Regions from separate parts of the Caldalkalibacillus horti genome, predicted to be linked through region 1. Evidence: riboswitches for the same ligand, from Rfam matches in the RefSeq annotation. Region 1 holds a riboswitch; each other region holds the start of a gene.

Region 1 (10,422 bases):
TACTTTATTGATCTTAATCGGCAGCTTTGCCGTGCTGTTTCTGTTAAAGCGAGCGGGATACACTCAGCGCTCAAATCGAGAATTGGCTAATTATTCAATGGCTTTTTTTCTAGTGTTTTTTGGTTTAAGTCATTTTTACAAAAAATCCGAGCTTATGATGATCTTACCTAGCTGGGTTCCGTTTCCCGAATTTGTTGTCTATGTAACAGGAGTGATAGAAATTGTTTTTGCGATCGGTTTACTGTTTGAAAGAACAAGAAGGGTGACTGGAGTCCTGGTAGCTCTTTTCTTTGTAGCGATACTCCCAGCTAATGTGCATAAAGCGATCAATGATTTAGAAATATCTGGTGCCATGAGTTCGACGTTTCTTTCATGGGTCCGCTTATTTTTCCAGCCGATCTTTATAGTGTGGGTGTTATACAGTAGTAAAAAACAGAATTAGAGGGAGGGGAAGAAATGCAGTTACAAGCAAAGTATGTAGTATTAGGGCTTTTATACAAAAGATCTATGTCTGGCTATGACATGAAAAAGCAATTTGAAAAGTATTTCACCTACTTTTTTGATGCTAGCTATGGGAGTGTATATCCTACTTTAACCAAGCTTGAGCAGGATAACTGTATTGTCAAGCACACCATTATTCAAGAGGATAAGCCAAATAAGCACGAGTATGAAATTACTTCAACAGGTAGAGAGCTGTTTGAGGAATATCTGAACAGTCCAGTGTTAGATGACAGTATTCGAGCCGATCTTTGTGTGCGACTATTTTTCGGGGAGTTTGCAAGTAAGGAAACGGTTCTCAAATGGATGAATGAACGAATCAAAAAAAACGAGACCATCGTAGCCGAGTTACAGGAGGAGTATGAGCGTATCAAATCAGAGATGTCCGTCACTCAAGAGATTACGATTCAGATCGGAATTGATTATCATCGAGCACAGGCAGACACATTAAGAAAAGGATTGAAGCTTCTCGATCAGGATTCATCTACTTAAATCTACAGAATACATCTACTTAAGATATAAAGGAGAGGGAATAATGAAGATTCTCATTTTTTTACATGTCCTAGGAGCTGTAATGTTTCTTGGCAATGTGATTACAGCAGCTTTTTGGAAAATCAGAGCAGAAAGAGGAAAAGATATCGCACATATTCATAAGGCAGTAAAAAATGTTATGTTTGCAGATTATGTTTTTACCTTGCCTGGTATTATACTTCTTATTATTACAGGTAACTTGATGGCTTTCCAGGCAGGATATGCGATGATGGAATGGAACTGGGTCACAGTCTCTCAAGGCTTATTCATTCTTACAGGACTACTTTGGGTGATTATTTTACTCCCAAATCAACGAAAAATGATTAAAGAAAGTGAAAAGTCTATCAGCTTAGGCCAGCTTACACCGTCATATAAAAAAGCATCTAGGATCTGGGATGTGTGTGGGAGTCTAGCAAATTTAATACCGTTAGTTGTGCTTTACTTGATGCTAGCTAAACCTTTTTAAACTTAAATCATTCATTTGTAGTCGGATTTACAAGCTTTGATCTATTTGAATAAGAGTGTGGCGCATCAAACGGTTATTACAGAGAAAAAGAGCTACTCTAAATGGCGAAAACTTTCGAGTAGCTCTTTTTAATATCTAACAGTTAAATATTGAGTGAGAGTCTAGTAAATGGATTCCCTATTCTTTTTATTATCCTTACATCAATGAATTTATTACTTAATTGTTAATAGGATATACGGTATCTAGATACTCTAATGCATCAGTCCACTCAGGATCATCGACGCTTATAACGCTCCCATTTCTCGTTGCTAGAGAAAGTGTTGCTTCATTCTCTTTTAGAAATACAATATATTCTTTGCCTAATTCGATACTAGGTGGCAATGCAAGTGGGTAAGTAGTATCAATGCCATCACCTTTAAAGATTTGTAGTAACTCAACATTAGCAAACTTGATATATTTATGCTCATGATTCATACTTCTAGGAACTATACGAATAATATGATCTGAAAATTGATCTAGCTCCTGTAGGCTTTCAGCTTGTTCCTGAACAGTAACAGCTTGCATTTGAATGGAGTCAATTCCTAGTGAATTATTAATATAGTCAATAAAGGATACATCCGTGTGATTTTCAATAAACTCTTGGTAACCAACTAACCCGTCTTCAGTAATCTCCACAATGGCAGGCTTATAAATTGAGGTATGGATCCGATTTGGAAATAATTCATCATCCCAATATCCAAGGAACAAAACATACGTACTATCTAACTGGTAGCGTCCTACTTTATCATAAACAACTATTTCTTTAGAAATAGCTTCTCCCTTCAAAACAGACTGGATTTGAACTTTGTATTCCCTTGAAAATATATCAAACTCTTTATCTTCAATGATTGTCCCTACGGTAATAAACTGGGCTCTTTCAATTAAATTGTCTAAGGTAGGCTCAAAAAGCGATTTGCTTGATGAATAAACAACGGTTTGGTTTTCTTCCAAGCTAGATTGTTCAATTTGATTCTCATTTTGAGAAGTAAAAACATTACTTTGAAATAGCAAGATTATGGATAGGGATAAAGTAAGGATGACAAACATTGAAGTTTTATACTTTTTAATTTTCACAAAAAAAACCTCCCAATTTAATAGACTTGATTTAGATGCCTTTGGTCTCGAGTTGTTAATGAAGTTCTTGTAGAATCTCCACCCATTAGGTCACTAGAATTAGTAGAATGACCAAACCATCCTAATCCATGACCTATTTCATGAATGAAGGTATTTCTATGATAATTACTATTTTGGTTACTAAAGTAGTATATATATGCCTCAGCTCTACTAATTCTTACACCTGTTTTAGTAGAATTACTATACGTCCAATTTCCTTCTACATTTCCTGCTATAAAAGTTTCTCCTGCTGCTGTATCATCTAAATCAGGTCTATATCTTCTAAGATTTTCGTATGTTCCAGCTCGAATAATAAAATTTGCATTACTAACATCGTCCGTATTAAAAAAATTTGCTCTAGATATCCCAGCATTACTCCATTGATTCTTAGCATGAGTAACATGACCATTAAAAACAGAGCTTGTAAAACTATTATCTATAGGACCCTGCCAGGCTGTTGGAGTTGAGAGCCACCTGCCTATCCTATCAGCCGATTCTTCATTAGCATACCAATAGGACAGAGTTCCTAGGTTATTTGCATAAGAAATAATATTGCTTAGAGAGAAAATTAAGAAAACTGAAAAAATGGTAATGAAAAGTCTTTTTAACATGAATGAGCCTCCATTTCACTTTTAGTTGATTTTATTTATTCACTTTCTATAATATGGTATCTTATTTACAAAAAAAGTAAATGCCTATTTTATTATTTTTAAAATAGAGAAACAAATACTCTTTGTGTCATTGAATTGTTATTGAGATTTAAGAATAAGTGTGGTATGTTTGGTCATAGAATCCTGTAGCAGGGTTCTGTACATTAAAAACTAAATATCGTCATTTCACTAGGGGTGCTTTTGAGCTGAGAATGGCATTAGCCTAAACCCTTAACCTGATCTAGATAATACTAGCGTAGGGAAGTGAAGAGGATTGAGTATGATACGACACATATTAAGATAGATGATCATTCCTAATACAAGTCAATGAGTCTAAGAGCTTATCTAGTTCATCAAAGAGCTGCACGTAGATTTGTTTACTTGTTTCCAGTACTGGAGTATTCATTTATCTATAGATAAGTGTCCGAAAAATACACACAAGCCACTTTCTTCCTGAGAGTGGTTTTTTAATTGCTCTCATGAAGCTTTGCCTTATTAAAAGGCATTGTTTGTTGCCTATTTACTTCTTTCTTTTGGGGAGAGTGAAGGTGGGAGGTACGCTAGAACCAGAAAAGCTCGTTCTTAGTGGGTGACGAACAAAAGGAGAGCTAGAAAATGAAAAAGAAGGGATTAACCTTAACGGACATCCTAGTAACAGTTGTTATTGCTATTATTTTTGCTGTAATTTACAAGCTATGGGGGCCGCTGTATTATGCGTTAAAGCCCTTTGGGCTGCATTTGGAGCAGGCCGTGTATGGGATGTGGTTTATGGCGGCTACTGTAGCATTCTTAATTATTCGAAAGCCAGGGGTAGCTCTGCTTGCTGAAGTAGCTGCGGCATCGGGAGAGCTGGTGATGGGAGCAGAATGGGGACTAGAAACACTGGTCTATGGTGTTTTTCAAGGTTTAGGAGCAGAGCTTATTTTCCTTATTTTTGCTTACAAATCCTATTCATTGTTTGTGACAAGCTTAGCAGCTATCGGTGCCACGGCTGGCTCCTTTGTCATGGACACAATAAGAGGGTATATTTTTGATTATGAGCTGTGGAACTTATTACTTTTAATTGGTATGCGTACGGTAGGGTCAATCATTATTGTTGGTGTCTGTGCCTATTATCTTGTGAAGGCATTGGAGAGCACAGGAGTGACTGAGCTTGTTCGCTCAAGCTCCAAGGAAGATTATGATGCGTTGAATAAATAAATATTCCTAGTAGCATGATTCAGAAAGGAGAAGCTTTTGAACTCAGTAAGTGAACAGTAGTCATACTTTTATTTAAGGAAAAGAGGTTGTCATGATGACAAGAAAAGCGATGGGTGTTAAGGATTTAAGGCTAAAATTTCCCGGTGCTTCTTCTCTGTTGTTTACGGATTTATCCCTAGCCATTGAAGAGGGTGAAAAAGTATTGCTTCTAGGTCCAAGTGGCTGTGGAAAGTCAACTTTATTACAGGTTCTTTCAGGAATGATTCCTCAGTCTATTGATATACCAGTTAAGGCAGAGGAAGTATCACTTCCAGAATCATGGGGCTTTTTATTCCAGGATCCAGATACTCAATTCTGTATGCCCTTTGTGGATGAAGAGCTTGCTTTTGTCCTTGAAAATCTTTGTCTGCCGCAGGATCAAATGCACGCTAGAATTGAGGAACTCTTGCACATGGTCGGGCTGAGGCTTGAAAACCCGCACATTCCTATCCAGTCCTTATCACAAGGGATGAAGCAAAGGTTAGCTTTAGCAAGTGTGCTAGCCTTAAAGCCAAATGCTCTATTTTTGGATGAGCCAACTGCCCTATTAGATCCTTCAGGTACTATTCAAATTTGGCAGCTTATAAAGCAGCTGGATATCGTTCAAACGGTGGTCATTGTCGAGCATAAAATTAATGAAATTATTGATTATGTAGATCGTGTTATTTTATTAAGCCCTGGTGGAAATATAGTAGCTGATGCGCAACCCGAAACTTTGTTCACAGAATATAGAAGTCTATTAATTGATTATGGAATATGGTATCCGGATGTTTGGGAGGATTACTCTATTTTACGTAAAAAGAATAAGGCTACTAAGGGTGTAATAACCGAGGAAATTTGGTCGCCAACCCTTAATATAAAATCTAACAATTCTGTATCAGAGACCCTCATCCAACTGAATCAATTTATGGGCTATAGAGGATCAGAAGCTAAGCTGAACATAGCTGAAGCAGAGGTTACAAGAAATGATTGGATTGCCATTACAGGAGAAAATGGAGCGGGTAAAAGCACTTTGCTTTTAGCCTTGATGCAGCTTATTAAAACAAGTGGGAGCTATCTGCTTAAAGGGAGCCAGATTGAAGGATTTCATACTGACCTCTCCAGTCAGATTGGCTATGTATTTCAGAATCCTGAATTTCAGTTTGTGACCAATTCCGTTTACGATGAGCTAGCTTATTCCTTAAAAATGATGAGCATCGCTCAAAAGCAGCTAGAAGGAACTATTGCGGAAACGATAACGAGGTTTGAGCTAGATGGCAAGGAGAATGTGCATCCCTACCAGCTTTCGATGGGACAAAAAAGGCGTTTAAGTGTGGCAACCGCAATGATCATGAAGAAAAACCTGTTGCTTCTAGATGAGCCTACGTTTGGGCAGGATGCTAAAAATACATTTGCGATCTTAGAGCAGCTAGAGCAATTAAGACGGGAAGGAACCACTATTATAATGGTTACTCATGATATGGAGATTGTAAAGCATTTTGCTACTAAAGTGTGGATCATAGAGAAGGGGACTCTAGCAGAACAACTGAAACCGATTGGTAATGAAGAGGAGCAAAGATTATGCAAATCGATTTAACCTTTCAGCAAACCTGGCTGTATCGTGTAAATCCAAGTGTTAAGCTTATCGTCTCCCTACTTTTATTCGTACAGGTATTATTGGTCCACCATATTGATTTTATGATTAATTTATGTGTGGTTACTTTACTTCTGCTTGCCTTTTTTACTGGGCATCCGTGGAGAAGAGTTCTTTTATTTAGTATCCCTTTTGTCATTATCTTTATCTCTACAGCAACATCTATGATTTTTTTTGGTAAGGGAGATACGACCTGGTTCCGTTGGGGGCTTGTGCATATTACGGAGGAGAGCTTTTACAGAGGACTACATCTAGGATTTCGAGCTCTTAGCTTTGCTTCCGTAGGTTTGTTATTTGCCTTAACAACAAGACCGGTATTTCTTTTCTATTCACTCATGAAGCAGCTTAAGCTTCCACCTAAATATGCTTACAGCTTTATGGCTGCCATTCGATTATTTCCTATTATGCTTGAGGAATTTCAGACATTGAGATACGCATTAAAGGTTCGAGGAGTAAGGGAGGAGAGAGGAATTCGTGGCTTTTATCAAAAGCTGAAGTTCTTCTCCATTCCTCTATTAGCCCAAAGCATTAGAAGAGCACAACGAATGGCTGTAGCGATGGAAGCAAAACGCTTTGCCATGACTCAAAAACGAACGTATTTTTACAAGCTAGGCTTTTCCATAAATGACTTCATCTTTGTTCTCTATCTTTTAGTTGGAAGCTTGCTTGCTTATTGGATTAGTCATCAATGGCCTTATGTAGATATAGTTGATGTGCGATACTATAACGATTAATGGGGGAATAGAGTATGAAGTTTTCTACGCAAATTAGAAATGAAGCACAATCGATTTGGAAAAAAAGCTTTGAGCATCCTTTTGTTACGGGAATTGCTGATGGGACATTGCCATTAGATTGCTTTCGATTTTATGTTCTACAGGACTCTTATTATCTAAAGCATTTTGCTCAGGTTCAGGCTTTAGGGGCTGCCAAAGCATCAGATTTGTACACATCTAAACTAATTGCTATTCATGTTCAAGGAACATATGAAGCAGAGTTAAGCCTACATGAGAGCTTTTCTGAGCGTTTAGGGATCACTGAAGAAGAACGTAGAAGCTTCCAGCCAAGCCCAACAGCTTATGCCTATACGTCACACATGATTCGAGCTGCGTATACAGGGCATTTGGGACATATTATTGCGGCCATTCTGCCTTGCTACTGGCTGTACTATGAAATTGGTGAAAGACTTCATTCAGCTACACCTGAAGAGCCTATCTATCAGGAGTGGATTGCTGCGTATTCTGGAGAATGGTTCAAGAAGCTGGTTGAGGAACAGGTCAATCGTTTAGATGATATTTCTCGAACAGTCACCGAAGCAGAGCGTCAGGAGATGAAGGAGCACTTTTTAATCAGTAGTAAGTATGAATATATGTTTTGAGATATGGCTTATCACCAAGAAAAATGGGTAGTAGAATAGGAGGATGCATCATGACGTGTATCCCATGATATAATGTGTTGCATATACATATATATAAGGCTGAAGGCGAATGTGTATGTAGACAGTTGCAGCATTTATAAAGGAGAGAGGTCATCAGTGAGTCAGAAGCAAACGATTGGTCTAATTTATGGTGGTAAGTCAAGTGAGCATGAGGTATCTTTATTAACAGCATTTTCAGTAACAGAAGCGATTAACTATGAAAAATATGATGTGCTACCTTTATACATTAAACTAGATGGGACCTGGGTGAGGGGTAAGAAGTACTCCACAGTGCCAGAAAAAGCGAGTGAACTAAGGCTCGATCAGAAGGACAACACCACTAGTTTTGTCTCCTTATTCGACTTGGCTCAGGAGCTTGATGTGGCGTTTCCAGTCATTCATGGGCCGTTTGGAGAGGATGGGACGCTACAAGGGCTTCTAGAGATGCTGGATATCCCATATGTCGGATCTGGTGTTGTTGGATCTGCATTAGCGATGGATAAGGTAATGATGAAAAATATATTTTCTTCTGCTGGTCTGCCTCAATGTAATTATCTATCGTATACTAGAAAAGAACTAAAGCAAGGAGAACTAGAGAAGATTACACAGCAAATTGAAGACCAGCTAGGTTATCCCTGCTTTGTTAAGCCCGTTAATCTGGGATCCAGTGTTGGAATCAGTAAAGCGAAAAATATGGAAGAGCTAGAGGTTGCTCTCCTTACAGCGGCAAGTTACGATAATAAAGTAATTGTCGAGGAAATGATTGATGGACGTGAGGTTGAAATTGGAGTTCTTGGTAACGATGAACTACAAACGTCGGTAGTCGGCGAAATCAAATCAGTGAATGAGTTTTATGATTATGCTTCAAAATATAAAAATATTGGCACAGAGCTAGTGATACCTGCACAAATACCTAATCATGTCACGGAACAAATTACTGAGATAGCCAAAAAAGCATTTACAGTACTCGAATGCTCAGGGCTTTCTAGAGTGGACTTTTTCTGGAATCCCAAGGATGACCAAGTCATCCTCAATGAAATTAACACGATGCCGGGCTTTACTCCTTACAGTATGTATCCCTTATTGTTTAAAGCAGCGGGTACTTCCTATCCGATGCTCATTGAAAAGCTTATTGAACTTGGGTTAGAAAGATATGCTGAAAAAAAACAAAATCAAATTACTGCTGAGTCGTTGTAGAGCGTAAAATATAAAGGGTCTTCCAGTTCATCGAAAAAGCGATGTTTCGTGGAAGACCCCTTTTTATCTATTTGACAAGCTCAGCAATCATTTCTTCAAGCTTCATCCCACGAGAAGCTTTAAATAAAATGGCATAATCTTGAGTGAGATAAGGCTCTAGAGCCTTAAGGGCTTCAGTTTTTGTCGGATAATGTACCCCTTGACCAGCTTGAGCAATTAATTGACTAGATTGCCCCACTGTAATCAGCTGGAATTCAGAGTCGTTTTGGTTTAGACCACGAATATATTCTCCAACTGAGATATGAAGCTGATCACTCTCCTCGCCTAGCTCATAGATATCCCCAAGTACAAGGATCTTTTTACGCTGAGCAAAAATTTGTTTGAACGTTTGGATGGACGCTCTCATGGAGGTAGGGCTAGCATTATACGCATCATTAATTAGTAAGCTTTGACCTGGACCGTCGATGATTTGAAAACGCATGGAGGAGATCGACAAGCTTAATAAAGAAGCAGCGATTTGCTCAAGGGAATAGCCGTATTGGTAGGCTATAAATGCTCCAGGAAGAACATTACTTACATTGTATTGACCAAACATTGGCATAAAGCAAGATATGCTTTCCTCATTAATGTGTAAGGTAAAAATGGTCCCTTGATCAGTAAATGAAATGTTTGTAGCGAAAACGTCTGTTTTCTGTTGAATACTATAATAATAGACTTTACCAGGGTAGCGATCAGCCTGAGAACAGACAAACTGATCATCCTTATTTAGAAGGACGAAAGCATCCTTATCTGTATGAGGCAATAGCTCTCCCTTTGCTTTAGCAATCCCCAGCTTTGAACCAAAAAACTCAATATGAGCATCACCGATATTAGTGATGACACTAACTGTAGGCTGCACAAAGCTTCCCAGAAGATCGATTTCTCCGGCATGATTCATACCCAGCTCTAAAACAGCTGCTTCATAGGTATCATCAATTTGAAGTAAGGAAAGGGGAGCCCCTAAATGATTATTTAGGTTACCGCTAGTTTTATAGACCTTTTTTCTACTTGCTAAAATATGAGCGATCATATCTTTTGTTGTTGTTTTGCCATTGCTTCCTGTAATGGCGATTATGGGAATAGAAAGGGTATGTCGGTGAGCTTTTGCTAATTGCTGTAAGGCTAGTTCTGTATCTTTTACCAGAATAAGAGTAAGCTCTTCAATGCCTTTTCTTTGAACATTTGGATCTGAAATGATGGCGATTGTGGCACCAGCTCTGCATGCATCTCCTAAAAATTGGTGACCATCTCTTTTTCCTTTAGTTAATGCGATAAAACAGGAACTTTTCTCTAGCTTTTGTGAATTAAAATGGATAGAATGGATATGTACATCAAGTTTACCTTGAATAAGCTCTCCGTTTGTAATCGTAGTAAGTTGTTCAGCTGTAAACATAACATTTCTCCTTTTGGTGTTTAACATCGTCGTTGTAGAAGTGTAAATTTGGCTAGGCTATTATGACTCAGAAGATCATGCCTAGTTGCCGATACAAGCAATAAGACCATCTTACCGATTTTATTTATAGTTTATCTATGCATATACTTGTATTATACCAAATTTGTATCACTACACGAACTCCAATGAATAAGTAGCATTTGACATAGA
Region 2 (10,422 bases), on a different contig from region 1:
TGTATAGCCCAACTGGTCTACATTACATAGACGTTACATTTGACAATGAGCCTAATAGAGAGTATAAGTATTCGGTTAGCTCTGACGGTGAGGTCATGCAGCTATGGTATTATCCAAGAGATGCGGATTTCGATTCGGAGGGCAAGTTTGCAGAATAGAAGATGTGGGGAGAGGGTTGCTTGCATCCTATTACATTTATAGAAATATTGTTTAGCGTTGGTCTATTTCTTATTCTTCTGGTTATATTCATGCTCGTATTTAGAAAGCGAAAAATAGTGGGTTACATGTTGACTGGAGCAGTTGCCCTTGTCATTGTAGCTTTTTTCGTGTTTCGTCCGTATTGGATCGATTATCAAATTATAGAAAAAATGACTATGTTAGAAGATTATCTTGAGGATAGATATCCAAAAGAAAAGTGGGACATTACAGCAATTGATCATAGAACGTACCGTCAATACAACCCCTATCATCTTATTGTTGCATTTGAAAGTGAACCGGGCTGGCAATATGCTTATTATGTTAGTTCAGAAGGTAATGTTAAACAGGTTTGGCATTCTGTTGATAGTGAGCATGAGAATCTTAATGGGGATGGAAAGTTTTTAGAGTAAAGGTAGGGAGAGGTTGGCTATGATTGATGCGCATATTCACCTAGATTTGTACCACAAGGAATCGCTTGATGAGCAGATTGAAGAGTGGAAGATGGGTGGCTGTCAGGCAGTGATAGCTGTCTCCAATGATCTTGCATCCTCCTATAGATCTCTAGAGCTTCAGGCTAGGTATCCGGACTTTGTTTTTGCTGCTGTTGGCTTTCACCCCGAGTACCCTCTACCTTCAGAGGCTGAATTTCTAGAGTGGCAGTCTTTAGTTACTGTGGAAAAAGCTCGAATAACGGCTATTGGTGAAATTGGATTGCCACATTATGAATTGGATAAGCTACCACATTCTTTAGATAAATACATAGACTTCTTATCGAGATGCTTGCAGGTAGCACAACTCAATCAATTGCCCGTAGCCCTTCATGCCGTACATGATAAAGCAAAGATTGTACTCGATTTACTGCAGCAATTAGGTATAAAGCAAGCCCATTTTCACTGGCTTAAAGCACCGAAGGACGTAGTGCTTGAGATAGTTGGAGCAGGGTACTTTATATCTGTCACTCCAGAGATTTGCTATAGAGAGCGTGATCAGAGATTGGCTGAACTCGTACCCTTACGCCAGCTACTTGTTGAAACGGATGGGCCATGGTCATACAAGGCTCCTTTTGAAGGACAGCGTACCTCTCCACTTATGATTGAAAGAGCTATTCAAAAGGTAGCAGAGGTTAAAGGAATATCCATTGATTTAGTACGGAATCAATTGGTTATGAATACACGGGGTTGTTATCACTTAATCATTTAGAATAAGTGAGTTCCTTATAAGACCGTGAGTAGCTCTCAGCGCACGGGGTTGCACAGCATGATGGCGGTAAGTTGACCTCATGACTTATGTTTTTTTCATACGTCAGTCTTGATTAAATAATTGGAGGGAAGCTGAGATGAAAATTGCTGCTTTATATGATATTCATGGAAATTTTCCAGCGTTACAGGCAGTTCTAGAGGAATTGAAGGAGGTAAAGCCTGATAGAATTGTAATAGGTGGGGACTTCATCTTTGGTCCAATGCCTATTGAAACATTAGAAGCTCTATCGAAGCTTGGAGATCAGGTTGTATATATACGTGGTAATGGAGACAGAGAAATTGTGCTAGTCTACGATGGCAAGGAGCTTCCAAAGCACTTATCTGGAGCTGTTAAAGAAGAAGCGGAATGGGTTGCTGGTAAGCTTTCACCAGAGATGAGAGATTTCTTAGCTCATCTTCCAAGTCAAGTAGAGTATACGATTGAGGGGTTAGGTCATATTTTGTTTTGCCATGCTACTCCTCGTAATGATTATGAAATCTTTACTCCCCTTTCCCCTAAAGAGAGGATTGAAGCTATGTTTACTAACGTTACTCATGACTGGGTTGTTTGTGGTCATACACACGTGCAGTTTAAAGAGAGTGTTGAGAACATTAGCATACTTAATGCTGGAAGTGTAGGTATGCCTTATGCAGAAAAACCTGGGGCATATTGGGCTCTGATTAGTTGTGATGGCTATGAGTTTCGGTATACACCATACGATTTACAAGCAGCTGCTCTTCTAATAGAGTCTAGCGGAAACCCTCAGGCTTCTGATTTTATACAAGGGAACCTGTTGAGTGGTCCTAAAGAGGACGAAGCGCTAGAGTTTTTGGAAAAGCTAGCTAATGAAAATAAAATGAACATGAATTAAGCTATCAGGTTTTATAGGAACTCTTCGTAAAGACAACAGAATGGATAGTAAAGTATAATTGCTATGAAAAATGAAATCATATATGATAGAGCTGAAGACGAAAAGCTGTATTATGCTTAATTTAGCCCTAAATTTTACAATAAAGGAGCCATCCGTATGTCAGTAGATATCTATCTAAACTTTAAGGGAAACTGCCGTCAAGCTGTTAAATTTTATGCTGAGGTTTTTGGTACTGAGCAGCCTAAAATTATGACCTTTGGTGAGGTACCGCCGAATCCTGAATATCCATTACCAGAGGAGGTAAAGGATTGGGTTATGCATACGCGTTTAAACGTTTACGGAAGAAATATGATGTTCTCTGATGTTTTTCCTAATATGCCTTTTGTAGAAGGGAACAACTTTAGTCTGTCACTTGTATTAGATAGTGAGGATGAGATTAAAGCGTTATTTGACAAGCTCAAAGAAGGTGGAAACGTGCAGATGGAGCTTCAAGAGACATTTTGGAGCAAGCTTTATGGCAGCTTAACAGACAAGTTTGGCATACAGTGGCAATTTAATCTAGGCATGGGTGAATGGTAAATGGTTGGCTTTGTGGAAAGGGTTTCGCGTAAAGGATTGTTGTTTTTATGGGAAGAGATGCTCGGAAATGATTTGATCATTTTCCGACAAAGTGATAAGCTTAAGTAGATTGTTTTCAATTGAATAAAATAGGAATCACTAGGGGTGCGAATAGCTGAGAGAGGTCTATGACCTTAACCCTTGAACCTGATCTAGGTAATGCTAGCGTAAGGGAAGTGGATGAATGTCGTATATTCTTTTTGGATAATAGACCGCTTTCTTTGACTAGAAAGTGGTTTTTTGTTTGTTCACATTTGCTTAGGCTATACATAGTTAGGAGGTATATCTTATGAACGAAGATCAGTTAAAGCAGCTAGTCGAGCAGGTCGATCATCGTCAGGATGAGCTCATCAGTTTGCTTGAGAAGCTTGTACGTTTCAAAACTCCAGCACCGCCTGCTAGGAATACTGGAGATGCTCAGGCTTTTATTGCAGATTATTTAAAGAGTATGCGCTTTGATGTGGAACAATGGGAGCTCTATCCGGGCGACTCAAATGTGGTAGGTGAACTGAAGGGGAGGGATTCTTCAAGCTATAAAAGTCTAATCATTAATGGGCATATTGATGTGGCTGAAGTAAGTGAGGATGAGGTGTGGGAAAGTGATCCTTTTACCCCGATTGTTCGCGATGGGGTTGTCATTGGTAGAGGCACTGCGGATATGAAGGGGGGCGTAGCTGGTGCTCTGTTTGCCATTCAATTGTTGCAGGAGGCTGGGATTGAATTGCCTGGAGATTTGACCTTTCAATCTGTAGTTGGAGAAGAGGTTGGAGAGGCTGGAACACTTTCCTGCTGTGAGAAGGGATATACAGCTGATTTTGCTCTTGTCGTGGATACAAGTGATCTTCATATTCAGGGTCAGGGAGGAGTCATCACGGGCTGGGTAACGCTTAAAAGTAGCCAGACATTCCACGATGCCACACGCAGAAATATGATCCATGCCGGTGGAGGGCTTAAAGGGGCAAGCACTATTGAGAAAATGATGAAGGTTATTGCTGGGCTACAGGAGCTTGAGCGTGATTGGGCAGTCATGAAAAGTTATCCTGGTTGTCCCGCTGGAGCCAATACGATCAATCCTGCCGTTATTGAAGGCGGTAGGCATGCTGCCTTTATTGCAGATGAATGTCGACTGTGGATTACCGTTCATTTCTATCCCGATGAGACCCATGAGCAAGTGATGAAAGAAATTGAAGGTCATTTACAGCTAGTCGCCCAAGCAGATCCATGGTTAAGAGAGAATCCATTGATTTTTGAATGGGGCGGCTCCTCCATGATTGAGGATCGCGGTGAAATTTTTCCGGCTCTTGAGGTAGATCCAGCTCACCGTGCTGTTCAGCTTTTAGCTCAAACTCATGAAGGAGTTTTGAAGACACCTGTGATTCAGGATGTATCAGCAACGGTGACGGATGGAGGCTGGTTTGGTCATGCAGAGATTCCAGCAGCCATTTATGGTCCAGGGGATCTAAGGAATGCACATGCGGTAAATGAACAGGTATCCATTCAGCAGTTAGTGGATTATACGAAGGTTATTTTAATATTCATGTATACATGGACACATACGAAAAAATAAGGAGGCTATTAATATGAAATTTTCAGCACGTTTATATGAGAAGCTACAGCCTATTTGGCGCAAAAATCATACTCATCCCTTTGTCACTGGAATGGGAGATGGAACATTAGATCGAGAAAAATTTCGCTTTTATATGGTACAGGATTATTTATATTTAATCGACTATGCTAAGCTTTTCGCCATTGGAGCCGTTAAGTCTGAGGATACGAAAACGATGGGGAAATTTGCAGCCCTATTAGATTCTACTTTAAATGAAGAGATGTCTTTACATCGACAGTATGCGAAAAGATTTGATATCTCAGAGGAAGAGCTTGAACAAGCAGAGCCTTCTCCTATTACGCTTGCTTACACTCACTATATGCTGCATTCTGCACAAAATGGAACTCTAGCAGAATTGGTAGCTGCCCTGCTTCCATGTATGTGGAGCTATTGGGAGATTGGCAAGGAGTTAAGTCAAATTCCGGGTGCAGCTGAGCATGAATTTTATGGAGAGTGGATTAGCATGTATAGCTCTGAAGAGTTTGGGGAGCTAGCCACTTGGTGTATTGAGCTGTTGGATGATTTGGCCGAGGGTAAATCATCCAAAGAGCTGAAGCGATTGGAGGAAATCTTCTTAAATACAACTCGGTACGAGTATATGTTCTGGGATATGGCTTACCATGAGACGATGTGGCCTGATGAGCAAGTAGATGAGTAAACCGGTTTTGCAGTTTGAGCATGTTGATTTTTCCTACGAAGGGGTAGTAGAAAGCCAAGGTCATTTACTAGATTCCCTAAGTTTAAGTATTGAAAAAGGAGAGTTTGTTTCCATAATCGGACCGAGTGGGTCAGGGAAAACGACTTTGTTTCGATTAATTAGTGGTCTAGAGCAGCCTTCACAAGGGCAAATACTCATGGTTGGTCAATGGAAAAAAGATCGGTTGGGGCAAGTCGGATATATGCCACAGCAAGACTTGCTTCTTCCTTGGAGGACGATTTTGGAAAACTCTTGCTTACCCCTTGAGTTAAAAGGAGTTAGCAAGGAGGAAGCGAAACGGAAGGTGCTTGACCTACTTGATGAGTTTGGGCTAGCAGGAACAGAACACCGTTACCCAACTGAACTCTCTGGCGGGATGAGGCAGAGAGTTTCCTTTTTACGTTCTGTACTAAGTGGTTCTCCTATTCTACTTCTTGATGAGCCCTTCAGTGCTTTAGATGCCATAACTCGTCTCTCTATGCAGGAATGGCTTATTCAGCAGTGGGAAAGGTGGGGGAAAACGATCTTGTTTATCACCCACGATGTAGACGAGGCTCTCTTTTTATCTGATCGTATATTGGTCTGCACACAAAAGCCAATTAAAGAATTGCAGGAGGTACAGGTTCCACTTGATCGACCACGGACATTACGTGATTTGAATCAAGGTCAGGTTATTGCTCTAAAGGAACTACTCATCCAGCAGCTAAGGGGCAATGGTCAATGAGGAACGTCATTAAAAAGTATGGAGCTGCACTGAGTTTTGTCCTCGTTTTATTGGTGATCTGGGAGATATGGGCACGAATCTATGACAAAAAGTTTATTATTCCGTCCCCTGTGCAAATTTTAATTCGGTTATGGGAGCTAAAAGAGGTTTTACTGCTCCATCATTTACCGTCCACATTACTTATTGTTTCAATTGGCTTACTCATTTCTCTAATTTTTGGAGTAGGGTTAGCTGCGTTAATGTCACTAAAAGGCTGGGCTAGAAGTACATTTTATCCGGTGGTTATTGCTTCGCAAACAATCCCAATTATTGCTTTAGCACCAATCTTTGTCTTATGGTTCGGTTATTCAATATGGGCGAAGGTAGCGGTTACCGTACTTATTACATTTTTTCCTATTGCGGTGAATACGTATGATGGTTTTCGTTCTGTCAGTAAGGAGTATAAGGAATTACTCTTAACGATGGGAGCTCGTCCAAAGGATATTTTTCTGAAGCTGAGTGTTCCTTCTGCGTTGCCACACTTTTTTTCAGGTTTAAAGGTTGCCGTTACGTTGAGTGTTATTGGAGCAGCAATTGGTGAGTGGTTAGGCGCTCAATCGGGTCTAGGATACTTTAGTAGAAGAATGATGACCCAATTTGATGGACCTGCTGTATTTGCTCCAATCCTATTATTATCTGTACTAGGAATTATTTTGTTTTTAGCTGTATCAAAAATAGAAGCCGTTGTTCTAAAATGGAGGAAGACGAAATGAAAAAGAGCTTGAAATTGGGTTTACTTTTACTTATGAGTTTAGTATTAGCTGCATGTTCACAAACAGGTAGCTCTAGTGATAATCATGAAGTAAGCATTATGTTAGATTGGTATCCAAATGCCGTTCATAGCTATCTATATGTAGCGGAGGAAAAAGGGTATTTTGAAGAAGAAGGTGTCAATGTATCTATTCAGTTTCCAACTAATCCTACGGACCCATTAAATTTAGTAGCTGCAGATCGTATAACACTTGGTCTGTATTATCAGCCTGATGTCATTATGGCACGTGCAAATGAGAATGTACCTGTTAAAGCTATTGCATCTATTGTGCGTTCCCCGTTAAATCATATTGTGTTATTAGAGGATAGTCCGATCCAATCGCCAAAGGATTTAGAAGGATTGAAGCTAGGCTACCCTGGAATTCCACTTAACGAGGCATTAATGCATACCATGATTAGTCATGATGGAGGAGATCCAGACGCTGTTGATATGATTGATGTGGGATTTGAACTAGGTTCATCTATGGTAACTAACAATGTTGATGCCGTTATTGGTGCGTATATTAATCATGAGGTTCCAGTGCTTCGCCACGAGGGGTATGAAACTCGTTATTTTAACCCAACTGATTTCGGTGTTCCTGCCTACAATGAAATTGTATTAGTGACTAGTGAAAATACATGGGAGGAAGAGCGGGAAGGCATTGAGGCGTTTTGGAGAGCTGCACGAAAAGGCTTTGAATTTATGCAGCAAAATCCAGATGAAGCCCTTTCTATTCTGCTTAGCAATCAGGATCAAACCAATTTCCCGCTTATTGAAGAGGTAGAAAAGGAGAGTATGTCAATTCTTTTACCTAAAATGACTGGAGAAGGTGAGGCGTTTGGTTCACAACAGATCAGTTCATGGGAGGAAGTACGAGACTGGATGTATGAGGCGGGGTTAATCACTACTTCTCCTGAGGCAGAAGAGTTTTTTATAAACATAAACTGAAAATAAGTATGTTCTATTCTATGTTGGTTTACTCATAATAGTAATTACAGAGTGAACAGATTAAAAGCGCTTGGAAAGAAGGATTAATATCCCTTTCCAAGCACTTTTTTTGAAGAAATAAATAGGAACGTAAACTACATCCTTTCATAGATCTACGACTCATAGATTTACAACTTCTATCTCAAGCTCTTTTAATCTAGTCGGAGAGGAGATTAAGTCTATTTCAGTAATTTTTTCTTTTGTCATTTTAAATTGAATACTGTACAGCAATTTTCCATAAGGGGCAGCTATGACTCCAATTGATCCATTTATAAGCGCAATCTGTGCAGCCTGTGCGCGTCCTATGACTTGATTCGCAAGAGCTTTTGCACCTTTAGTGGTTCTGATCGTACCTGTTTGGCGATCATCTCTAAGGACAACGTTTGGATGCAGTACATCCAATAATCGATCAAAATCCCCTTTACGGGCAGCCGTTAAGAAGGCGTCCACAAGCTCGTGTTTATGCTCAAAATCAGAGGCTTTCCTAGTGTCTGCGCCATGTACTCGTCGACGCGCCCTGCTTGCTATTTTCCTTGTTGCTATCTCAGATTTCCCTAGAATAGAAGCAATTTTATTAAAGGGGATAGAAAATATATCGTGAAGGACGAATGTGATACGTTCTGAAGGCTTTAAGTGATCAAGTACTACAAGCAAGGCTACTCCAACAGAATCAGCTAGTAGAGCTTCAGCTTCAGGACTGCTTTCTGCATCATAGCTCTCAAAGGTATCAGTAAAATGAGCTTCTAATGATTCCTCCCGCTTTATTTTTCTGGAGCGTAATGTATCCAGACATATTCTCGAAACTACTGTTGTCAGCCACGCGCGAAGGTTCTCAATTTGGTCTGTACCTGAACGATTAAGGCGTAACCAAGTCTCTTGTACAGCATCATCTGCTTCACTCAGTGAACCAAGCATACGATAGGCGACGGATTTAAGATGTTCCCTATTAGATTCAAATTGTTCTGCCAACGTTTCAGGACTACTCATTATCCCAATTCTCCTTTATTAAATAAATATACCTATATAAATAATGACGAATAATCCTAGTGTAATGTGACATAAAACCAAAAGCTATTACTTTTTCGATCTTTGTCACATTCGGTTTATCTAGATACGTCTTAATAGTGAAGGGCCTAATAGTTAGGTTCAAATTGAAAAATATAAGGAGTGTTTTCATATGCAATCAAGAATGAAAAGTCCCGTTATGATCGTACCTCAAGTGATGGAATCCCTGCAAGATCTAGGTAAAGCTTTATTTGCATCTGCAGAAAAAAACAATGTACCAGCACGTACACTTTTTCTTTGCTATTTACGTGCAAGCCAAATCAATGGAGACAGTGTATGTGTAGAACTTCATTCCAAAAATGCGATAGCTGCAGGTGAAACGGAAACAAGATTATTTGCTGTAGCTGCCTGGAGAGAAACACCTTACTTTAATGAGGCAGAAAGAGCTGTACTTGCTCTTAGTGAGGCAGCTACTCGAATAAATGATCGTATAAATCCAGTTCCAGATGAAGTTTACAACGAAGCAACAAAGCACTATACGGAGGAGGGATTGGCTACACTAATTACAGGAATTGCGACGGTAAATCTTTGGAATAGGCTTAATGTTCCTACGAAACAGATCGTTCGTATACCAGAAGAATAAAGTATTAATTGTAAATTTACAAACTTGGTGAGGACCATAGTGATGACATCTTTAAGTCTCTCTATGGTCTTATTTATATTTTGACTCCATTGTTCATTTATAGATAATATTTTAGACGAGTCCATATTTGACATTATTCTCTGTTCACTTTCTTAAAATCTATTGCCTTGGCCATCGTTTTATCACTAAGCATGGCATAGATTTGTGTAGAGTCTGTACTTTTATGCCCAAGCTGCCTAGATGTTTTATATATATCATTATGAAGATAGTAGCTAGTGGCGAAGGAATGACGCAATTTATGGACGGTAAGCTGTGGTTTGCCAAACGCTTGGGCATATTTAATAACCAATTGCTGTACGGCACGCTTAGACATCCTTTTTCCTTGCTTTTGACCACGAGCAGTAGCTAAAAACAGAGATCCTTCTGCTCTATCTGGAGTGTATATACTTTCACGAATCTCTAAGTATTTTTCTAGCTCGACTTTTGCTTCCTCAGCAAAATATACGGCTTGCTTTGAGTTGTCACTGCCGTAGCCCTTACGATAGACGTAGGCAATTTTCTTGGCTAGGTCAATGTCTTTTACATCCAGATTCGTGACCTCGGCCACTCGTAGCCCTGAAAATAGAATCAAGCTAATAATTGAAATATCTCTTATTTGATTGATTTTGTAATAATAGAGAGCTTGTTTATTATCTGCTACAACCGTTATATACTTGTTCCTTATGAAGTCTAGAAAGGCATAGATTTCTTTATCGCTCTCTAGAATTTTTCCTTCAAGCTTGCTAAGAATGATCTCATCCTTGCTTCTCTTTTTCATTCGTATTTTAGCCATTACATTTCGTTTGAGAAGGGGGTAGTGATCCTCATCCTCGGCAATTTGGCTTAAATAGTGGAAGAGTGATTTAAGAGCAGCCATTTTTCTTTCTCGTGTAGCGCTAGAGTTTGCTTTAAAAGTTCGTAAAAAGGCTTGATATGAATCTATGTTTTCTACATATAGTTGCTCAAGGTCGCTAAGTGTTACATCCTTGGGTGCGGGAGAAGCTG
Region 3 (10,422 bases), on a different contig from region 1:
CTAGTGTAAGTGGTGCTGTATTCCTTGCCCTTGTTTCTATTCCATTAATCCTTCAGGGTAAGGGGAATCTAGGCTTTGAGAGCTATATGGCAATCATGTTAATTGTTGTTGCAGGTTGGTTAGGGAATTGGATGGATACTTATGTAGGAGCGAAATGGCAGGTTCGTTACCAATGTCCTGATTGCTTAGCTTTTACAGAAAAAACGGTTTGTCATACTCAGACGGTACAGGTGGCAGGGATACGCTGGATGAACAATGATATGGTCAATGCGATCTGCACCGTTTCTGCTGGTTTTTTTGCTGTATTCCTTACCTTGATGTTTCGTTTTTTATAGGCTAGATTATTTTGTCTGCACCAGTCTAGAGCTATATTTTTGGCAGAGCAGAGGGAACATGGTATGATGAAAGCAAAGGAGGGAGTTTCAGTGGATTCATCTGTACATAATGACATTATTCATAAAATTAGGCAGCATCAATCTATTCGGAAGTTCACTTCTGAAATTGTTCCAGAAGAGCACATTAGACAAATTGTAGCTTCGGCGCAAATGGCTTCTACATCAAGCAATATGCAGGCTTTTTCTATTATCGGTGTTACGGATAAGGAAAAGAAGAGGGTGCTTGCAGAGCTGGCAGGGAATCAAGCGTATATAGAGGAATGCTCACATTTTCTTGTGTTCTGTGCCGACACGCATCGCTTAAAGCACTCAGCAGAGCAGGAAGGGGTAGATATTACTCCTGCCCTAGAGCATGTAGAAATGTTTCTCGTCTCTACAATTGATGCAGCGTTAGCTGCTCAGAATGCGGCTTTAGCCTCGGAAGCATTAGGATTGGGGATTGTTTATATTGGAGGAATTCGTAGCCGTATTGCGGAGGTAAGTGAGGTCCTTAATTTACCTGACCATGTTTATCCTGTGTTCGGGATGTGTATTGGCTATCCAGATCAAAGTCCAGGTGTAAAGCCTCGCTTACCCTTGGAGGCTGTTTATTTTGAAAATGAGTATCAGCCATTTGAGCAGGTAAAGGACAAGGTAGCGGCCTATGATCAAACAATGAGCCAGTATTATGAAGCTAGAACAGCTGGAAAACGAACAGACACATGGTCTGAAATGATGAGCAGAAGCCTAAAGGATCCGAAACGAACTCATTTAAAGGATTTCTTGGCGGAGCGAGGCTTTTTATTAAAATAAGAGCTAATAAAGTTGAGTAGCTTTTTATGAAAAAATTGTACTAACTAGCTGTAACTTTCATGTATAATAAATAATGAAAATCTAAACGTAGAGATGAGTGAAACCAATGCTTTAAAATTACGTAGAACATACGTAGATAGGTGAAAGGATTGGCAGATAAAAAATATCTTTCATCTCATAGCATTAAGAATGAAGGTAGGAGGCAGGATACATGTTTAGACGAGTTGGTTTATTTATCTTAACAAACATTTTAGTTATTGCTACAATTTCAATCGTCCTTACGATTCTTCCGATTGGTAGTTATATAACAGAGAGTGGGAATTTAAATCTAGTCACATTATTAATTTTTAGTGCTGTTATTGGTTTTACGGGAGCATTTGTTTCCTTAGCTATGTCCCGTTGGATGGCTAAAATGGCGATGAAAGTACAGGTGCTAAAGCCTGAAGATCCGAATTTAAGTCCTTTTGAAAGAGATCTAGTTGACAAAGTACATCGCTTATCTCAAAGTGCTGGATTAACCGTTATGCCAGAGGTAGGAATTTATCATTCTAAAGAGGTAAATGCCTTTGCTACAGGTCCATCTAGAAGACGTTCACTAGTTGCTGTTTCTACTGGATTACTAGAAACGATGGATGCAGATGCCGTTGAAGGGGTTCTGGCTCATGAGGTTGCCCATGTCGCTAATGGAGATATGGTCACAATGACTCTTTTACAGGGTGTTGTAAATACGTTCGTTGTATTCTTTGCTCGTATCGTTGCGTTTGCCGCTTCTCGTTTAGTTAGATCTGAGCTACAGGGAATTGTTCATTTTATAGCAGTTATCGTATTCCAAATCCTATTCTCTATCCTTGGAAGCATCGTAGTTATGGCGTATTCTCGTTACCGTGAGTACCATGCGGATAATGGAGCAGCGGATTTAGCAGGAAAAGATAAAATGATTCATGCTCTTCAATCCTTAAAGCAGTATGTAAATCGTGTTGATGATGAGCAGAAGTCCTTATCTACTTTGAAAATTAATGGTAAAAGTAACTTTTCTCGACTGTTCTCCAGTCACCCTGAATTGGATGATCGTATCAAACGTTTACAGTCTAGATAATAAGAATAAATATGATTAAATAAAGACGAAGGATTAAGTCATAGTCGATGACCTAACCCCTCGTCTTTTTCTTTAGAGAATTTCTAAACGGTGGTGTAAGATTTCTTTAATTTTAAACAATGATGGAATATTAAAATACGACCTAGGGCTTGTAGGAAGGTCTATAAAGAAATACCCTTACGTTCACGGAAATCTATTCCCCGATAATACGTATCGGCAACTATAATATTTGGACCAACACAGCTAGACTGTGGACAGTAGCAGTTAAACGGCTGAAACAGAGAGTGCTTTTGCCAGCGTTCAAAGCAATCATCTAGTCGATCTGTTCTGAGATTTCCTAATGGCTCCACATCACCAAAATCTGTAACGATGACTTCGCCAGTGAAGATGTTTGTGTTTAAACGATTATGCCCATCTGGGTCGTTTCTAACAGTCACATTGTGGCTGTCCTTCATTCTCTTAACTAGAGCCAGGTCTTCTTCACTGCTGTTACACGCGTAGAAGGGTAGAGTACCAAATAGAATCCAAAGGTCGGGATCGCGTTCATCTAGAAGACGATTGTACACGCCTCTCAGCTCTGCTAGAGATAAGATTTTCATATGCCTAGCAAAGTCACTTGGATAAAGTGGATGAACCTCATGTCTCTGACAGCCTAATTCTTTAATGATATGGTGAATACGTGAAAGCTTGCCTGCTGTATGCTCAGAAATTAAAGATTCTGCAGAGACAAAAACGCCTCTTTTTGCTAATTCTATTGTATTTTCAACCATTGTGTTGAATGTCTTTTCCGCTTGGCTAAAGGAAACGGGGTGCATTTTATGGACATAAGCCGTTCGATAAAAATCCTGGGCATCCACATAGTTAAAGGAAATATGCAGAACATCCAAATAAGGTAGGATAGCCTCGTAACGATCTAAATCTAACGTTAAATTAGAATTGATTTGTGTCTTGGCTCCTCGTTCATGAGCATAACGTAGTAATGGAACGATATAATCGGTAATAATCTGTTGATTAAACATCGGCTCTCCACCTGTAATGCTCAATGTATCTAAGTGTTCGATCTCATCTAAGCGTTGGAAAATGAGAGGAAGTGGAATTCTCTCCTCTGAATCCTTCATGGTAAGCACGTCTCCTACAGCACAGTGCTCACAGCGTAAATTACATAAATTTGTTACAGTAAACTCTATACTAGTTAACTTGTTTGATCCAAATTGTTTCCGACGATCTATCGCTTCCCATGGGTCATTTTGTGGACTCATAGGTGATTTAAGCTGAGTAAGCATATAACTTAATCCTCCTTTAGTTCAATCCTTACTATAGCTCTATGGGGAAAGCTTCGTCAATGAGATTGTTCATATTTCTTGTATAAATTTTTATATATTTGATTATGGACGAAGGCTCTTATCCTAAGCAGACGATGGCTATAGAAATTACGGTTCTAAAGTAATGTTCTTTATAGATGGTTTAGTAGATGTTCTAATAGATGTGACCTTTCAATGACATCACTATATAAACGTTACAGGTACGGAATCAGACAGCGTAATTAGTTTTCTTTACGTGATTTCATATGTTATACTAGTACCAAGAAGATCGTTGAATTCTATTGTTCATAAATCATTTTAATGAAATGACTAGGGGTGCCTTTTGGCTGAGAGAAATTTTTCAACCCTTAACCTGATCTGGGTCATGCCAGCGTAGGGAAGTCACAGATGAATAGATAAGTCTGGCTTCCTTTCCTGAGTGAAAAGGGAGTTTTTTATGTTTAATCAGAGGCTTTTAAGGCTACACGGAATAGGAGGATGAAAGATGTTTAAGGAGTTTCATTTATATGTGATTACGGGTGAGCAGTTTTACCCGAACAAAAACTATTTAGATGTCATCGAGCAAGCGATATTAGGAGGAGCTGATATTGTTCAGCTGCGTGAAAAGAATAAATCGAAAAAAGAGCTGTTAGAAATGGCTAAGGAGCTTAAAGCGCTAACGGCAAAATACAACGTTCCGTTTATTGTGAATGATCATATGGATATTGCTTTAGCGGTGGATGCTGACGGCATTCACTTAGGACAAGATGATCTACCTTTAGAAGAAGCGAGAAAAATTTTGGGGCCAGATAAAATCATTGGCATCTCTACACATGCTTTAGAGGAGGCATTGGAAGCAGAACGCAATGGTGCTGATTATATAGGAGTAGGACCAGTTTTTGAAACAAAGAGTAAGGTTGATGTAGTGGACCCGGTTGGACTAGAGTATGTACAGGAAGTGGTTGCGAACACGACCATTCCATTTGTGGCTATTGGTGGAATCAAGCAGCATAATGTACAGCAGGTATTAGATGCAGGAGCAAAAAGAATTTGTGTGATTAGTGCAATTGTGGGTGCTGAGGATGTTCAGGAAGCAGCTAGAGCACTCAGTGTAACGATTCAAAAAAGCTAGGAGTGAAGCAAGCACCATGAAGACATTACTGATTAATGGTAGGGAAGAGGAATTAGAGGTCACTACGTTAGACGAAGTAATTCAGCATTTTCAGCTTAAGCCTGAGCATGTGGTTGCAGAGGTTGATGGACAGATTGTTGATCGCTCTGAGTGGGCTAACTATGAGCTGAATACGGGAATGAAATTAGAGCTTGTTCATTTCGTAGGAGGTGGCTGATATGCTAGGACAGGATCGTTTAGAGATCGGGGGGAAATCCTTTTCCTCTCGTTTTATGATAGGGACGGGAAGATACCCGAACCCATATATTCAGCAGGAAGCGATTAAAGCTTCTGAAGCAGAAATACTAACGTTTGCCATTCGAAGAGTGAATCTAGATGCGCCTGATGAGGATGCTATTCTACAGCATTTGGATGGAATGAACTTTACGTATCTACCGAATACAAGTGGAGCGAAAACAGCGGATGAGGCGGTACGTATTGCTCGGTTAGCTAAGGCTTCCGGAATTTCAAACTGGATTAAGGTGGAGATCAGTGTTAATGAAAAGACACTACTTCCTGATCCGATTGAAACGCTTAAGGCAACAGAGATTCTGGCTAAGGAAGGCTTTGTAGTGCTTCCATATACATCAGATGACCCTGTTTTGTGTAAAAGGCTAGAGGAAGCAGGAGCTGCTGCTGTTATGCCAGGTGGAGCACCGATTGGTACAGGGCTTGGCATTCTTAACCCATACAATCTAGGTTTAATTGTGGAAGAGGCGAATGTGCCGATTATCGTGGATGCTGGGTTAGGATCGGCGATGGATATTGCTCAAGCGATGGAGCTTGGAGCTTCTGGGGTACTAATGAATACTCCTGTGGCTAAGGCGAAGGACCCGATTAAGATGGCTAGAGCGATGAAATTAGCGATTGAAGCGGGACGCTTGTCTTATCTAGCTGGAAGAATTCCAAAGAAAAAATATGCAACGGCAAGCAGTAAGCTAGAAAATCTTTCAAGCAAGTAGGGATGTCCATTGAATACCCAAAAGAAACAAGTACCGATTGCTGTGCTTGGCGGTGGAGTGATTGGATTAGCGATTGCGTTTGAATTAGCCAAAAGAAAGCATAAGGTTACCGTGATAGAAAAGGGACTATGTGGTGGTCAGGCAACGGGAGCAGCTGCTGGGATGCTGGCTCCCTACTCTGAAATCGGTGAGGATCCTGACGATTTTTTTTCGATGTGCCATGAGAGCTTGCTGCTATATCCAGAGTGGCAGGCTGATGTTAAAGAGGTATCAGAGTTAGATTTTGAATACAATACGTCTGGAAGCTTACATGCGGTGTTTCATGAGGCGGATGAATTAGCCCTTGAAACAAGATTACAGTGGCAAAAAGGCTGGCAGGTACAATCTGAAATTGTAAAGGGTCAAGCCCTTCGTCATTTAGAGCCACACCTCACAGATGATGTTATTGCTGCCATGTATTATCCAGGTGAGCATCATGTCTACTCTCCAGATTATGTTGTAGCTTTAAAAGAGGCTTGTCTCCGCTTAGGTGTAGGGATTATTGAGAATGCTGGAGCAGTCAGCTTTGCTGATATAAGGCAGGATGGAGTAGCAATCGCTACGGAGCAGCAAGGAAATATTGATGCAGATACATGTATCGTGGCAACCGGAGCTTGGACCTCTGAGTATGAAGAAGCTCTCCAGATTCGATTACCGATCTACCCTATTAGAGGACAGATTTGTGCTTTTGAGCAAGGTATGGAAGAGGTTAAGCATATGGTATTTTCCAGCCAGGGGTATGTTCTTTCCAAAAGAAATGGAAGTATTGTATGTGGAGCATCAGAGGATGTAGCTGGATTTGATACGTCCGTGACCGATAAAGGGATTAACCGATTGTTGAAATGGAGTCATAAGCTGTTTCCTTTTACAGAGATCATGGAGCCCTTTCATAAATGGGCTGGACTGCGTCCAGCAACACAGGATGGGTATCCGTTAATAGGTAGATTAGGGCATTGTCCTTCTATTATTGTTTCCAGTGGGCATTATCGTAATGGAATTTTACTAAGTCCGAGAAACGCAAGGCTAGTGGCAGATATCTATGAAAACAAACCTGCAGGTTTGGATATGAATTTATTTAATCCGGTTAGGTTTTCATAATAGTATAAGGAGAAATGCTTCATTAGATGTGGGTTAGGCTTTGTTTGTTTTGTTTCTTAATAAAGTGATGAAGGGTTGGGAGCTAAAATGATTTATCGTGCCTTAACGATTGCTGGCTCAGATAGTGGTGGTGGAGCTGGAATTCAAGCAGATCTAAAGACATTCCAAGAGCTAGGAACGTTCGGGATGTCAGTCATTACAGCATTGACTGCCCAAAATACGCAGGGCGTTCATGGCGTTTATCCTCAAAGTATTGAGGCTGTAGAGGCTCAATTGGAAGCGGTTCTTAGTGATATTGGGGTAGATGCGGTTAAAACAGGAATGCTCTTTAATGCGGAAATTATTGAAGCTGTATCGAAATGTCTAAAGAAATATGGGGTAGAGAGAATCGTTGTCGATCCGGTTATGGTGGCAAAAGGTGGTCATGCTCTTTTACATCCAGAGGCTGTTGAAGCGGTTCGTAAACACTTAATTCCATTATCTATGGTGATTACTCCAAATATTCCAGAGGCTGAGGTGATTATTGGCGAGGAAGGTATCTCATCCTTAGCTGATATGAAGGAAGCCGCTAAAAAGATCTACAATCTTGGAGCGAAGAATGTAGTCCTTAAAGGTGGTCATTTGTCAGAGGAAGAATCGACAGATGTACTCTATGATGGCAACGAATTCACCTATTTTCCTGTTCAACGTATTCAGACCAAGCATACTCATGGGACAGGCTGTACCTTTGCTTCAGCTATTGCAGCAGGTTTAGCAAAAGGACTATCTGTTGTCGAAGCTACGAAGGTGGCAAAAGAGTTTATTACATGTGCTATTGAGGAATCCTTGGAGCTTGGAAAGGGCATTGGTCCGACGAATCATAGTGCTTATCGTTTGAGACAGGGTTCATAAATTCATATTGTGAATGAGGAGCAGACCTAAAAGTCAGGATAATGACTAAGGCTTCTCCTTTTTTATTTTAAGACTTCTTTAATTGAAGAGATAACTGATTACGTATTTCCTGAAGCCTAGTTAATGCATTTTCCTCTAAGACTGGCATCACTTTTTCGATAAGTTTACATAACAGTATGATTATTATATACTTTACTTGGAAATTTAACTAGAGGATGTGATTAAAATAGAAAAACTACCTAATATGGAACCAGTAATAGTAGAGCATGATGAATTGAAGTTGATAGGTATACCTTGTATAAGCTTAAAAGATATGAAGAATAAGTTTGTGCTTGCGAAGGAATCCCTTCTTTCATCAACTAAACATTTTCCTCAAGTGGTCAATCACAATATTCATTATGGAATATGGCCAATGGAAGAGTCTCAGAATAATCCTGAAACACATGCGTATATTCTTTGTGTGGAGGTAAGTACCTTTGAGCAGATACCTGAATGGTTTGTTAAAATTACGCTACCCAAACAACGTAATGTAGTCGTAGCCAATGAAGAAGGGAATTTTGACGCAGCTGGTGAAGTCATCCTTTCGTACATCCAAGATCATCACATAAAGCTATCCTCAGATAATCTTACTTATCGAATATGCGAAAAGTATAATTATGATGCCGAGGGCTTCTCACGATATTCGCTGCCAATTGCTTCTCATTCTATAGTATAGTCAATTCATCTGTACATCTGTACATCTGTATTGCTGATTCTTTAGTATAATTGAAGAAAGAACTAAATTGGTCGGCAAAAAAATTATAGATAGGAGTAGTTTTATGGAGTGTAAAGACACAAACCTTACATATCAAATTATTGGAACTAAGTATACAGGTCGATTTAATGACTATCCTGTTTTTATTCCTAATGCGTCAGAAGAATTTAAAACGAAGTATAAAGAAGCGTTCGGGGACGAATCGTTTTTAAGAGCTATCGTGTACGAACCGAAGAGAGAAGAGAGTCAAGAAACGGGATATTTTTATATTGGCGCAGTGGTTGAAGAAACCCCAAATCACATCCCCGAAGGTATGGAGCGATTACAGATACAAGGGAGCTATGGCTCAATTAGAGCAGAGTTAGACTTTAGTAAAATGGGTGAGTATTATAATACACTTATCAATTGGATTACAAATAAAGGTTTGAAGATGCATCCTACTGAGCATTTGATAGAGCTTTATCATCCAAATACAAATTACGAAACAGAGCTTGAAATCTACATTCCTCTAATGGATGAAGAAAAATAAGAAGAGAAGTAAGAAGAGAAACAAAAGAAAGCTAGAGGCGGAACCGAATGGTTATCCGAGTCTTAGTAAACTCATAGAATCAAAAAAGACAAGCAATTATTCGCTAACGGCTTGTCTTTTTTTATTTTCTTCTCATTTAGAACATGAATCAAGAAAAATTAGTCAATAATACGTCCAGCCCCTTTATAGCGCTTGGAGTAGTAATCACTACCTTCAAAATCCGTTACGGCTACACCGTTAGAGGTTGCGTGAAGAAGCTTGTCCTCCCCAATATAAATAGCAACATGACCAATTTGGTTTGGATTGCCTAGAGAGAAGAACACTAAATCTCCCTTACGGATCTCATTTCTTTCTATCTTTGTAGTAGCTTGATATTGTGAACGAGAATCTCTAGGTAGGTCAATACCATGGGCTTCAAATACGGTTTGTGTAAAAAGGGAGCAATCAAAGGAGCCTGATCCTTTCGTTGCCGCGTATTTATACGGTGAACCTACGTATGTATGACCTGTTTCAATAATTTCATCTATTAGCTCACTTCCAGCTAAGTTGGAAACGGCTGCCGGATTAATCACTCTTATGTATTCGGATGCTACATAGCCTACTTGATCTCCTGCTTTAACCTTCAGCCACTCACTATCTACTGTTTCAAGAATATCAACTTGGGTGTTATGTGGAATCACTTTATAACGTTCATGGTTGGTCGAAGGGCCCTTACGCAAATTAAGACCAGAGACAGCGGTAACTTTTCCCTTTTGAGAAGCGCTTTGAGTTTCTTGACTGCTTGAAGCTTCAACCTTATGTAGGGTGTCTGAACCAAATCCAAAACCAAAGACGAATGCTGTGGACAAAGTAGCTGAAACAATCAGCTTACTATACTTGCTAAACCTCTTGCTTTGCACGTGCATAAATGTCCTCCTTGTTAGAATATAAATAATAGGGTATATGTCTTATAGAGCAGTAATTAGACTAGTAAATATAATCTAGTGAAACAAATAAATCTAGTAAAACGTCTATAGTCTATAACACTAGTACAACTTAAAAACCAGTCGTAAAGATAGTCTAGTACAATGGTTCTACAATATTAGATGCTTTCTAGGCTTATTTGTTGCTGGAAAAATTTACACTATAAAAATATACTCTTATAGAATAACACAATTCAAGACAGAATGTTACACGAAATAAAAGAAAGTTGAAGGATAAATTAGATGAACATACAAATACATCCATTAGATTTATACACAGCTAATCTAGTTAATTTTTCCTATTAAACATCTAGTCATTCAAATTGGTTAATAGAATTAATTTTAATAGTAGAAAATTGTAGAAAGGTCGTCAATGAGGTGCATCACATCTGCTCTAGAGAATGCAACTTTAGATTTATAATTGTGGTAAAA

Evidence for each region. Region 1 has a riboswitch for thiamine pyrophosphate ahead of J2S11_RS12990 (ECF transporter S component). Riboswitches for the same ligand answer to the same signal wherever they lie in the genome.
Region 2: it holds a riboswitch for thiamine pyrophosphate, as region 1 does, so the genes downstream of both, J2S11_RS09285 (acetylornithine deacetylase) here and J2S11_RS12990 (ECF transporter S component) in region 1, are expected to answer to the same signal.
Region 3: it holds a riboswitch for thiamine pyrophosphate, as region 1 does, so the genes downstream of both, thiE (thiamine phosphate synthase) here and J2S11_RS12990 (ECF transporter S component) in region 1, are expected to answer to the same signal.

Annotation. Positions count from the first base shown of each region.
Region 1 covers NZ_JAUSTY010000010.1:110,949-121,370, forward strand. The annotation lists gene J2S11_RS12965 (DoxX family protein) at 1-442, shown strand, start outside; gene J2S11_RS12970 (PadR family transcriptional regulator) at 457-990, shown strand; gene J2S11_RS12975 (DUF2269 domain-containing protein) at 1,034-1,495, shown strand; gene J2S11_RS12980 (hypothetical protein) at 1,712-2,608, opposite strand; gene J2S11_RS12985 (zinc metalloprotease) at 2,626-3,258, opposite strand; TPP riboswitch at 3,479-3,577, shown strand; gene J2S11_RS12990 (ECF transporter S component) at 3,913-4,497, shown strand; gene J2S11_RS12995 (ABC transporter ATP-binding protein) at 4,589-6,112, shown strand; gene J2S11_RS13000 (energy-coupling factor transporter transmembrane component T family protein) at 6,097-6,903, shown strand; gene tenA (thiaminase II) at 6,918-7,544, shown strand; gene J2S11_RS13010 (D-alanine--D-alanine ligase) at 7,701-8,780, shown strand; gene J2S11_RS13015 (UDP-N-acetylmuramoyl-tripeptide--D-alanyl-D-alanine ligase) at 8,848-10,212, opposite strand.
Region 2 covers NZ_JAUSTY010000006.1:221,536-231,957, reverse strand. The annotation lists gene J2S11_RS09310 (hypothetical protein) at 1-158, shown strand, start outside; gene J2S11_RS09305 (hypothetical protein) at 180-608, shown strand; gene J2S11_RS09300 (TatD family hydrolase) at 628-1,398, shown strand; gene J2S11_RS09295 (metallophosphoesterase family protein) at 1,535-2,308, shown strand; gene J2S11_RS09290 (VOC family protein) at 2,465-2,887, shown strand; TPP riboswitch at 3,018-3,118, shown strand; gene J2S11_RS09285 (acetylornithine deacetylase) at 3,216-4,493, shown strand; gene tenA (thiaminase II) at 4,507-5,190, shown strand; gene J2S11_RS09275 (ABC transporter ATP-binding protein) at 5,183-5,953, shown strand; gene J2S11_RS09270 (ABC transporter permease) at 5,950-6,705, shown strand; gene J2S11_RS09265 (ABC transporter substrate-binding protein) at 6,702-7,691, shown strand; gene J2S11_RS09260 (sigma-70 family RNA polymerase sigma factor) at 7,851-8,717, opposite strand; gene J2S11_RS09255 (carboxymuconolactone decarboxylase family protein) at 8,908-9,378, shown strand; gene xerS (tyrosine recombinase XerS) at 9,512-10,422, opposite strand, start outside.
Region 3 covers NZ_JAUSTY010000020.1:37,799-48,220, forward strand. The annotation lists gene J2S11_RS18260 (DUF92 domain-containing protein) at 1-335, shown strand, start outside; gene nfsA (oxygen-insensitive NADPH nitroreductase) at 399-1,187, shown strand; gene htpX (protease HtpX) at 1,399-2,283, shown strand; gene yfkAB (radical SAM/CxCxxxxC motif protein YfkAB) at 2,445-3,566, opposite strand; TPP riboswitch at 3,907-4,001, shown strand; gene thiE (thiamine phosphate synthase) at 4,090-4,716, shown strand; gene thiS (sulfur carrier protein ThiS) at 4,733-4,933, shown strand; gene J2S11_RS18290 (thiazole synthase) at 4,935-5,717, shown strand; gene thiO (glycine oxidase ThiO) at 5,727-6,854, shown strand; gene thiD (bifunctional hydroxymethylpyrimidine kinase/phosphomethylpyrimidine kinase) at 6,942-7,745, shown strand; gene J2S11_RS18305 (effector binding domain-containing protein) at 7,990-8,460, shown strand; gene J2S11_RS18310 (effector binding domain-containing protein) at 8,564-9,028, shown strand; gene J2S11_RS18315 (C40 family peptidase) at 9,187-9,933, opposite strand.